DNA from 2 places in the Flavobacterium galactosidilyticum genome. Region 2 is predicted to be linked to the other one. Evidence: riboswitches for the same ligand, from Rfam matches in the RefSeq annotation. Region 2 holds a riboswitch; the other holds the start of a gene.
The links. A riboswitch is a leader RNA that binds a small molecule or an ion and turns the genes downstream of it on or off. The one in region 2 is predicted to bind S-adenosylmethionine.
Positions count from the first base shown of each region.

Region 1: linked by a shared signal. The riboswitch ahead of LNP27_RS11885 (Na+/H+ antiporter NhaC family protein) and the one ahead of LNP27_RS02005 (homocysteine S-methyltransferase family protein) in region 2 are both predicted to bind S-adenosylmethionine.

Region 1 is NZ_CP087135.1:2,764,496-2,769,145, forward strand. It holds gene LNP27_RS11875 (hypothetical protein) at 1-372, opposite strand, end outside; gene fabG (3-oxoacyl-[acyl-carrier-protein] reductase) at 441-1,187, opposite strand; gene LNP27_RS11885 (Na+/H+ antiporter NhaC family protein) at 1,362-2,684, opposite strand; SAM-I-IV-variant riboswitch at 2,742-2,840, opposite strand; gene LNP27_RS11890 (hypothetical protein) at 2,964-3,386, opposite strand; gene sucD (succinate--CoA ligase subunit alpha) at 3,598-4,470, opposite strand; gene LNP27_RS11900 (nuclear transport factor 2 family protein) at 4,568-4,650, opposite strand, start outside.
Region 2 is NZ_CP087135.1:443,483-448,132, forward strand. It holds gene metH (methionine synthase) at 1-1,010, opposite strand, end outside; gene LNP27_RS02005 (homocysteine S-methyltransferase family protein) at 1,379-2,380, opposite strand; SAM riboswitch class I at 2,626-2,745, opposite strand; gene LNP27_RS02010 (NAD(P)/FAD-dependent oxidoreductase) at 2,838-3,890, opposite strand; gene LNP27_RS02015 (precorrin-2 dehydrogenase/sirohydrochlorin ferrochelatase family protein) at 4,115-4,650, opposite strand, start outside.

The DNA.
Region 1 (4,650 bases), 1.2 Mb from region 2:
AGTAAAAGTTTCTGAAGGTTCGAAATCTTCTGAAAATTGATACGATTGCACATCAAATTTATCTTGAATAGCAGTATTACCACTAATTTTTTTATGCAATTCTACTACTTCTTTATTGACATTCAAAAATGAAATTGAATTGGAATTATCTACCACTAAAGCCAAAGGTGTTTTTACAATTTCTAAAGTATTCTTGGTTATTATTGGATTTATAAGCAATAATAAAATCGAAAAAATACTTAAAAAACGCAAAAAAGCCAAAAACAAATTCACTTTAGATTTGTTTTTGGCTTTGAAAATATATTGAAAATGGGATAAACCACCCGCTATTAATATTGAAAGAACTAATAATAGAAGCGTAGTTGTTGTCATATTTCAGTAGTATTAAGAAATCTGTATTTAGTTCTAATTACTGAGCACTAAAAACAGATCACTTTTTATTAAGTAAGCATTCCTCCACAAACATTCATAACCTGACCAGTTACATAACCGCTCATGTCTGAAGCGAAGAAAAGACAAGCATTAGCAACATCTTCAGTAGTTCCGCCACGTTTCAATGGAATTCCATCTCTCCATCCTTTTACCACATCTTCATTTAATTTAGCAGTCATCTCAGTTTCAATAAATCCCGGAGCAATTACATTACAACGAATATTACGCGATCCCAATTCTAATGCTACCGATTTAGAAAAACCTATAACTCCTGCTTTAGAAGCAGCATAATTCGTTTGACCAGCATTTCCTTTAACTCCAACTACTGAACTCATATTGATGATCGACCCAGCACGTTTTTTAAGGAATGTTTTCTGAATTGCTTTTGTCATATTGAAAACTGATTTCAAGTTTACATCCATTACTTGATCAAAATCTTGTTCAGACATACGCATTAACAAGTTATCTTTGGTAATACCGGCATTGTTAATCAAAATATCAACAGTTCCAAATTCAGCTAAAATAGCATCAACAAGAATTTGCGCTTCGTTAAAATCAGCAGCGTTAGACTGATATCCTTTCGCTTTAATTTCTAGTGCGTTCAATTCATTTTCTAATGCCATAGCTGATTCTACAGACGAACTGTATGTAAAAGCAACATTTGCACCGTGTTTTGCAAAAACTTCTGCAATTCCTTTACCTATTCCGCGGCTTGCACCTGTAATTATAGCTACTTTTCCTTCTAGTAATTTCATATTCAAAACTTAGTTTAATTTTTATTTGAAGCTATTCCTGCTATCCGCTACAATCCACGCCCAAAAGCGTGGGATTTTCACTTCTATCAGGGCTATTTTATATCTGCCAAATATATAATATTTCCTTTTTTAAAAAAAATTCAAATCCATTTACATTGATATAAATAGCAGCTTTTAGATTTTAATGATTCGATTCACCCATTTGTCCCAAAAATTAGCATAAATAGCTATTAATGTAAATATAAATAAGAATAAGTGATACCATGCGTTACTAATCAAATCTAAAAAATTAAGTTTTCCATCGGCAAAACTTAAAATCAACAGCACTTGTGCACCATAAGGTAAAATTCCTTGAATAACACATGAAAAAATATCAAGTATTGTCGCCGTTTTCTTTGCACTCAAATTATATTCATCGTTTATTTCTTTAGCAATACTACCTGTAATCACAATAGAAACTGTATTATTAGCGATTGCTAAATTTGTCAATCCAACTAAAGCACCAATTCCTGTCTGCGCTGATTTCTTGCTTTTGATTCGCTTTTTAACTTGGTACAAAACATAATCAATTCCGCCCGCTTTATCCACCATCGCTGCTAAACCACCAGAAAGCATCGAAAGTAAGAAAATTTCAGTCATACTGGTAAAACCCTCATATATTTTTTGGGCAAAAACCAAAAGCGTAAAATTACCTCCAAAATAACCAATTAGCCCCGCTAACAACGTTCCTATAATTAAAGTAGAAAACACATTAAGTCCCGAAACTGCTAACACAATGACCAGTAGATATGGTATAATAGTAATCCAATTAAAATCAGTTTTAGGTATCTCAACTGAAACAACTTCAGAATTTAAACCCAAATAAAAAAAGACTAGAATCGTAATTAAAGCAGCAGGAAAAGCAATAAATAAATTAATTTTAAATTTATCTTTCAATTTACAACCTAAAGATTGCGTTGCAGCAATAGTGGTATCTGAAATCATCGAAAGATTATCACCTAACATAGAACCTCCTAATAATGCACCCGAAATCAAAGGTAAAGAGGCACCACTTTTGTCAGCTAAACTCACTGCAATAGGACCAATGGCAACAATTGCTCCCACAGAAGTACCTGTCGCAGTAGATAAAAATGCAGCAATTAAAAATATACCTAAAGGAAAATAAGCAACATCTATATTGTTTATTCCTAAATTTACCACTGCATCTACTCCACCAGTAGCTTTACTCACCACTGCAAATGCACCAGCCAGTAAATAAATAAGACACATAGTCATAATTTTACTTTCACCACAGCCTGTAATCAACGTATTGACTTTCTCTTCTGTAGAAGATTTAAAAAGTAAGAATGCAGCAATTATACCAATTAAAACAGCAATTGGTGATGGAAAAGCATAAAAGTCATCTAGCCAAATACCAACACCTAAAAAAGTTGCAATAAATATAAATAAAGGAATTAATGCGAATGGATTACCATTATTTTCACCATGTTTAGTCATAATCATTTTTTTTAATTAAAGGTATATGACGAAAAACAAAAAGGCAAAACAGGAATAAAAAGCAACATTTTTTCCAAAGGATTTGGCTTATCGTTTTAGCACCTTGCTCGTTGTTGCAGGTTGCTATCTCCATTTAAGAGATTCGTGATAACGGTGGCAAAAATAGCACTTATTCTATTATAAAAACAACTAAAAAAAAATATTTATGAATTTAATGCAAAAAAGGCTTTACCGAAGTAAAGCCTTTTGAAATGTAAATGTATTTTTTACGGAAATAGCTTAAAAGGCTACATTCCATTTTGGTAATCTTCCGCTCTCGTCCAAGAAATTCTGTAAAACTTGTGCTTCTACAAATGTTGGAATTACCTTAGAATCGTTATTAAAAGTCTCATACCAAACTACTTCAAGTGTAGTAATATCCTCTTTTTTCATTTGTGCTGGCCAAGAATATTTTCTTCCTGTTTTAGCAAATTGGTGTCCTTCAACAATTTTGTCATTTAAACCACCATTTTTAATTTTCAAAGTTCCGTCATTTTGAACAGTTCCAGTAGAACCAACCATAATTAACTCTTTTGCTTCTCCAACTGCATAAACCAAAAATACACCAGATCCTTCTGAAGCATTGCAAACTTCTGCTAAGCTATCTTCTGTTGTAAATGAAAACTGATTGGTAACTTTGAATTTTTCTAATTCCTTGTACATATATTATATTTTTATTTGAATTGGTCTCCATAAATAAAACTCACAAAATGAGGAGCATCATCTAAACCATTCGTTTACGTTTGTTATTTATTAAAATTTAATCTGTAAAACAGTTTTTTTAATAAAGTGCAAAGGTATTCTTTAATTCGATTCTATAATAAAAAAGCCTCACAAAATGTGAGGCTTTTAAAATATTTAATTTAGAAAAAGATTATCCTAAAACTTCTTTTACTTTTTTACCAATTTCAGCTGGAGAATCTACTACGTGAATACCACATTCTCTCATAATTTGTTTTTTGGCTTCAGCAGTATCATCAGATCCACCAACGATAGCACCTGCATGTCCCATTGTACGTCCTGCTGGAGCAGTAACTCCTGCAATAAAACCTACAACTGGCTTACGGTTACCATCCGCTTTGATCCAATGAGCAGCATCCGCTTCTAATTGTCCACCAATTTCACCAATCATTACGATACACTCCGTTTCTGGGTCATTCATCAATAATTCAACTGCTTCTTTAGTTGTAGTTCCAATGATTGGATCTCCACCAATTCCGATAGCAGTAGTTATTCCTAAACCTTGTTTCACCACTTGGTCAGCAGCTTCGTAAGTTAAGGTACCTGATTTAGAAACAATTCCAATAGTTCCTTTTTTGAAAACAAAACCTGGCATAATACCAACTTTAGCTTCCCCTGGAGTAATAATTCCTGGACAGTTTGGACCAATTAATCTTGCATTTCTTTCTTTAACGTAACTGTTTGCTTTTATCATGTCAGCAACAGGGATTCCTTCAGTAATTGCAATAATTACTTTGATTCCTGCATCAGCAGCTTCCATTATTGCATCAGCAGCAAAAGCTGGTGGTACAAAAATGATAGTTGTATCAGCTCCTGCTTGTTCAACAGCATCTTTTACAGTATTGAAAACGGGTATGTCTAAGTGAGTTGTTCCACCTTTTCCTGGAGTTACACCACCAACAACATTAGTTCCATACTCAATCATTTGAGAAGCATGGAAAGTTCCTTCACTTCCTGTAAAACCTTGAACAATTATTTTGGAATCTTTATTAACTAAAACACTCATGATATATTTTTTTTATGTAGTTTTTAAAATCGTAATGCAAAAGTATAAAATAGTAAGCACTAAATTGGCATTCACTATTCAAATTTTTGACACTAAATTAGTATAATTGGCTTATTTGATAGCCACGAAACAACTTACTGTCTTTTATTTGCCAAATAATGAAAAAATGTGCCAATAACA
Region 2 (4,650 bases):
CCTTTCACAAGCGAGTGCGTAATTCTTTCTTGAATTGTTCCCGAGCGCCATTCTAGTACAGCCTTCTCGTTATTTTTCACATCCCCTTTTACATTTTCAGCAAAATCCAATAAACGCTCCGTTGCATCATCACGCCTATTTAAGATTACATCTTCAACATGCTCTAATAAATCTTTTGGAATTTCGTCGTAAATCGTAAGCATTTCTGGATTTACGATCCCCATTGTCATTCCATTTTTAATGGCATAATATAAGAATACAGAATGCATCGCTTCGCGAACCGTATCATTTCCTCTAAATGAAAACGAAACATTACTTACTCCACCACTAATATGTGCATGCGGTAAATTATCACGAACCCATTTTGTTCCTCTAAAGAAATCCAAAGCGTTCAGGCGATGTTCTTCCATCCCTGTAGCTACGGGAAATATATTCAAATCGAAGATTATGTCTTGAGCAGGAAAACCAACTTTATCAACTAAAATATCATACGAACGCTGGCAAATCTCTATTCTGCGCTCATAGTTATCAGCTTGACCAACCTCATCAAAAGCCATCACAATTACTGCAGCTCCGTAACGCTTTATTAATTTAGCATGATGAATAAAAGCCTCTTCGCCTTCTTTCAAAGAAATAGAATTCACGACACTTTTCCCTTGAACTACTTTCAAACCCGCTTCGATAATATCCCATTTTGAGCTATCAATCATGATTGGCACACGAGAAATATCAGGTTCGGCAGCGATTAAATTCAGGAATTTTGTCATAGCATATACGCCATCAAGCATCCCTTCATCCATATTAATATCGATGATTTGGGCGCCACCTTCCACTTGCTCTTTTGCAATACTAAGTGCTTCTTCGTATTTTTCCTCCTTAATTAATCGAAGGAATTTTCTAGAACCCGTCACATTTGTTCGCTCACCAACGTTGATAAACAAACTCTCTGGAGTTATAATCAAAGGCTCTAATCCCGATAATACAAGGTTCTTTCTTGTTTCTTGTGCCATTTTTTATTTTATTTGTTCTGCAAGGCTTTAAAAACCTTGTAGATTTAACTTATTATTTTGGGCGTGACCCAAAAGGGTCGGGCTATCCGTTCCCGCTCTTTTTTATTGAATTGCCTCGGTTTTAAACCCGAGGCAATTCAATAAAACGGAGCTCCACTACTATCCCTCACGCGGTTTTGTGCTTTCTATGACATTGCGGGGAACGGAAGCAATCTCGAAGGAATGACAAAATCATACAAAATATTTTTATTCCCTTTGTGGGCACGGATTGCAAATCCGCGCTAGCGGGGTTTCGAGTCACGAAGCAAAGCAATCAAACTAATTGCTCACTGTATGCGATTCCTTCGTTCCTCGGAATGACTTTCGTATTACATCACCGCAGTAGAAACTCTCCGCTTATAATTCTTTGCAATATCGGCAATCAACTTGATGTGTTCTGGGGTTGTTCCGCAACAACCGCCTATGATATTGATTAAATTATCTTCTAAATACTCTTTGATAAATGCTTGTGTTTGCTCAGGGGTTTCATCGTATTCTCCAAAAGCATTTGGCAATCCTGCATTAGGATGTGCTGACACGTTGAAAGAAGTGTTTTGCGATAAAGTTTGTAAATAGGGCTTCAATAAATCGGCGCCAAGGGCACAATTGAATCCTACGCTTAATAATGGAATGTGTGAAACCGAAATCAAGAACGCTTCTACTGTTTGACCTGAAAGTGTTCTTCCCGATGCATCAGTGATTGTTCCTGAAACCATGATTGGGATATCAATATTGCGTTCGTCTTTAACTTCTTCAATTGCAAAAAGTGCTGCTTTAGCATTTAAGGTATCAAAAATAGTTTCTACTAATAACAAATCGCAACCTCCGTCCATTAAAGCTTCTACTTGTTGCTTGTATGCTTTGCGCAAATCATCAAAAGTTACGGCCCTGTAACCTGGATCATTTACATCTGGCGACATACTTGCTGTTCTGTTTGTTGGTCCAACTGAACCCGCTACAAAACGAGGTTTTTCTGGATTTTTAGCTGTAAATTCATCAGCTACTTCACGGGCGATTTTTGCTGATTGGAAGTTCATTTCGTAAACGAAATCTTCTAGGTGATAATCAGCCATACCAATAGTAGTGCTCGAAAAAGTATTGGTTTCTACAATATCTGCTCCTGCTTCAAAATATTTGGCATGAACCGCTTTGATAGCTTGTGGTTGCGTAAGCGACAATAAATCATTATTCCCTTTTAGTGAATGCGGAAAATCCTTGAAACGCTCTCCACGAAAATCTTCTTCGGAGAAATTGTAGCGTTGCAACATGGTTCCCATTGCGCCATCTAAAATAAGAATTCTTTCTTTTATGGCCTTTTGAATATTTGACATACTATTATATTTCTGTACAATCTCGATTTCTCAGGACATGTACTTTTGATTACTAATTACAAATGTTCGCTATAATGGCTCTTTAGCCCTGAAGGAAGCGATATCCTATTGTGCCGGCGTTCGGTGCAATAGATATAGCGTACAGCAGGAAGATTATTAGCTAAAAAAGCACCAATAATTCGCTCTAAAAAGATATTAAAATGTTGTCAGGAAAAGTTTTTGAGAAATACTGTGGAAGTATTCTTGTGTTATCTATCTTAGGTACTGAAATAAATACAGCATAAAGTAGAATGTAGCACCTTCTTTAAAGATAAAGGGTTGCTAAGGTTTCATCGGGTCTTTCCCTCCGCCTTTCGTGATAACTTTCAATAAATATAGGAACAGTGCAAAGTAAAGACATAGCGCTAATACTTGCAAGTATTAGCGCTACATTTTTTAACTAGTTTATAGTAAGTTGTTACAGTATGGCTTTTACAACTGCTTTAGGAGCTTCTTTACGTGTTCCGTCAAAGCCATCAACACCTGAAACTGTAGTATATTTCAAAACATACTTTTTGCCCGGATTAATGATTTGGTAAGCTGCTTGGCACATTAAAGTGGCTTCGTGGAAACCACAAAGTATCAATTTCAGTTTTCCTGGATAGGTATTTACGTCACCAATGGCGAAAATTCCAGGAATATTGGTTTGGTAATCTAATGCATTATTTACTTTAATTGCATTTTTTTCTATTTCTAATCCCCAGTCTCCAATAGGACCTAATTTAGGTGTAAGACCAAAAAGTGGAATAAAATAATCAGTTTCGATGGTTCTTGTAGCACCATTTTCTTCCAGCACAACTGATTCTATGTGCTCTGCTCCATTGATTCCAATAACTTCTGCTGGAGTTATTAATCTAATTTTTCCAGCATTTTTTAATTCTTGTACTTTATCTACAGAATCTAATGCACCACGGAACTCGTTTCTTCTGTGTACCAAAGTTACTTCGGAAGCGATATTTGAAAGGAAAATACTCCAGTCTAAAGCGGAATCTCCTCCACCTGCTATTACTACTTTTTTATCTCGGAATTTCTCCGGATTTTTGATGAAGTATTTAATTCCTTTGTCTTCATAAAAATCAATTCCATCAATAAGCGGTTTTCTAGGCTCAAAACTTCCTAAACCGCCTGCAATTGCAACTACAGCGGCATGAAATCTCTTTCCTTTATTTGAGGTAACAATAAAACTTCCGTCTTCTTGCTTATCAATTGTTTCAGCGCGTTCTCCTAGTGTAAATCCAGGTTCAAACTGCTTGATTTGTTCCATTAAATTATCTACTAAATCTCCGGCTAATACTTCTGGAAATCCGGGAATATCATAGATTGGTTTTTTAGGATACAACTCTGAAAGTTGTCCACCTGCTTGTGGCAATGCATCTAAAATATGACATTTTAGTTTTAATAAACCTGCTTCAAAAACTGCAAATAAGCCAGTAGGCCCAGCTCCTATTATAAGAATATCTGTTTTAATCATTTTATATTAATTAGCTCCTTCCCCCGATCCGTTCCAAATGATGGAGAGAATAGGTAGAGATTAGTTATTTCTATTGTAAAATTACTTTTTTATGACGCAAAGTAACTCTAGTTTTTTTTATTTTTCAATGATAAATATCATTTTTTTCCTTCCCGCTGCTGCTGATCCGGCACCTTCTTAGGGAGTGCAAGCAATTGAGGAATTTCTATAATCTATTCTGTTTGTTATTTATTCTTCAACAACTCGGTAATAACATTCATTTTTTGGACTTTTTCTTCAAAATTTCCTTTTAGGGTTTTACGATATTCATTTAAATTTTGAACCATTTTATTAATATCCTCTGGAATTACTTCTTCGAAAAACTCTCGTAATCTTTTGGCAGTTGTTGGTGATTTTCCGTTTGTTGAAATTGCAATTTTTACATTTCCTTTGGTTACAATTCCACCCAAATAATAATCACATAAATCAGGCGTATCAGCTATGTTACAAATCAAATATCTTTTCCGAGACAAGTCGTAAATCTTTTTATTTACTTTTAAATCATCCGTACAAGCAATAACCATGTGCCTTTTCTTAAGCATTTTTTTCTTGAATTTTTTCATGGTCAATTGCACCGACTCATGTTTACTAACTAAGTCCACTAGTTCTGGAAGAAATCTTGGTGCAACTACTTCAACAGTAGCATTAGGACTGGATTTTAAAAGAAAAGATAATTTCTCTAATCCTACATTTCCGCCACCTACAATAAGTATGTTAAGTT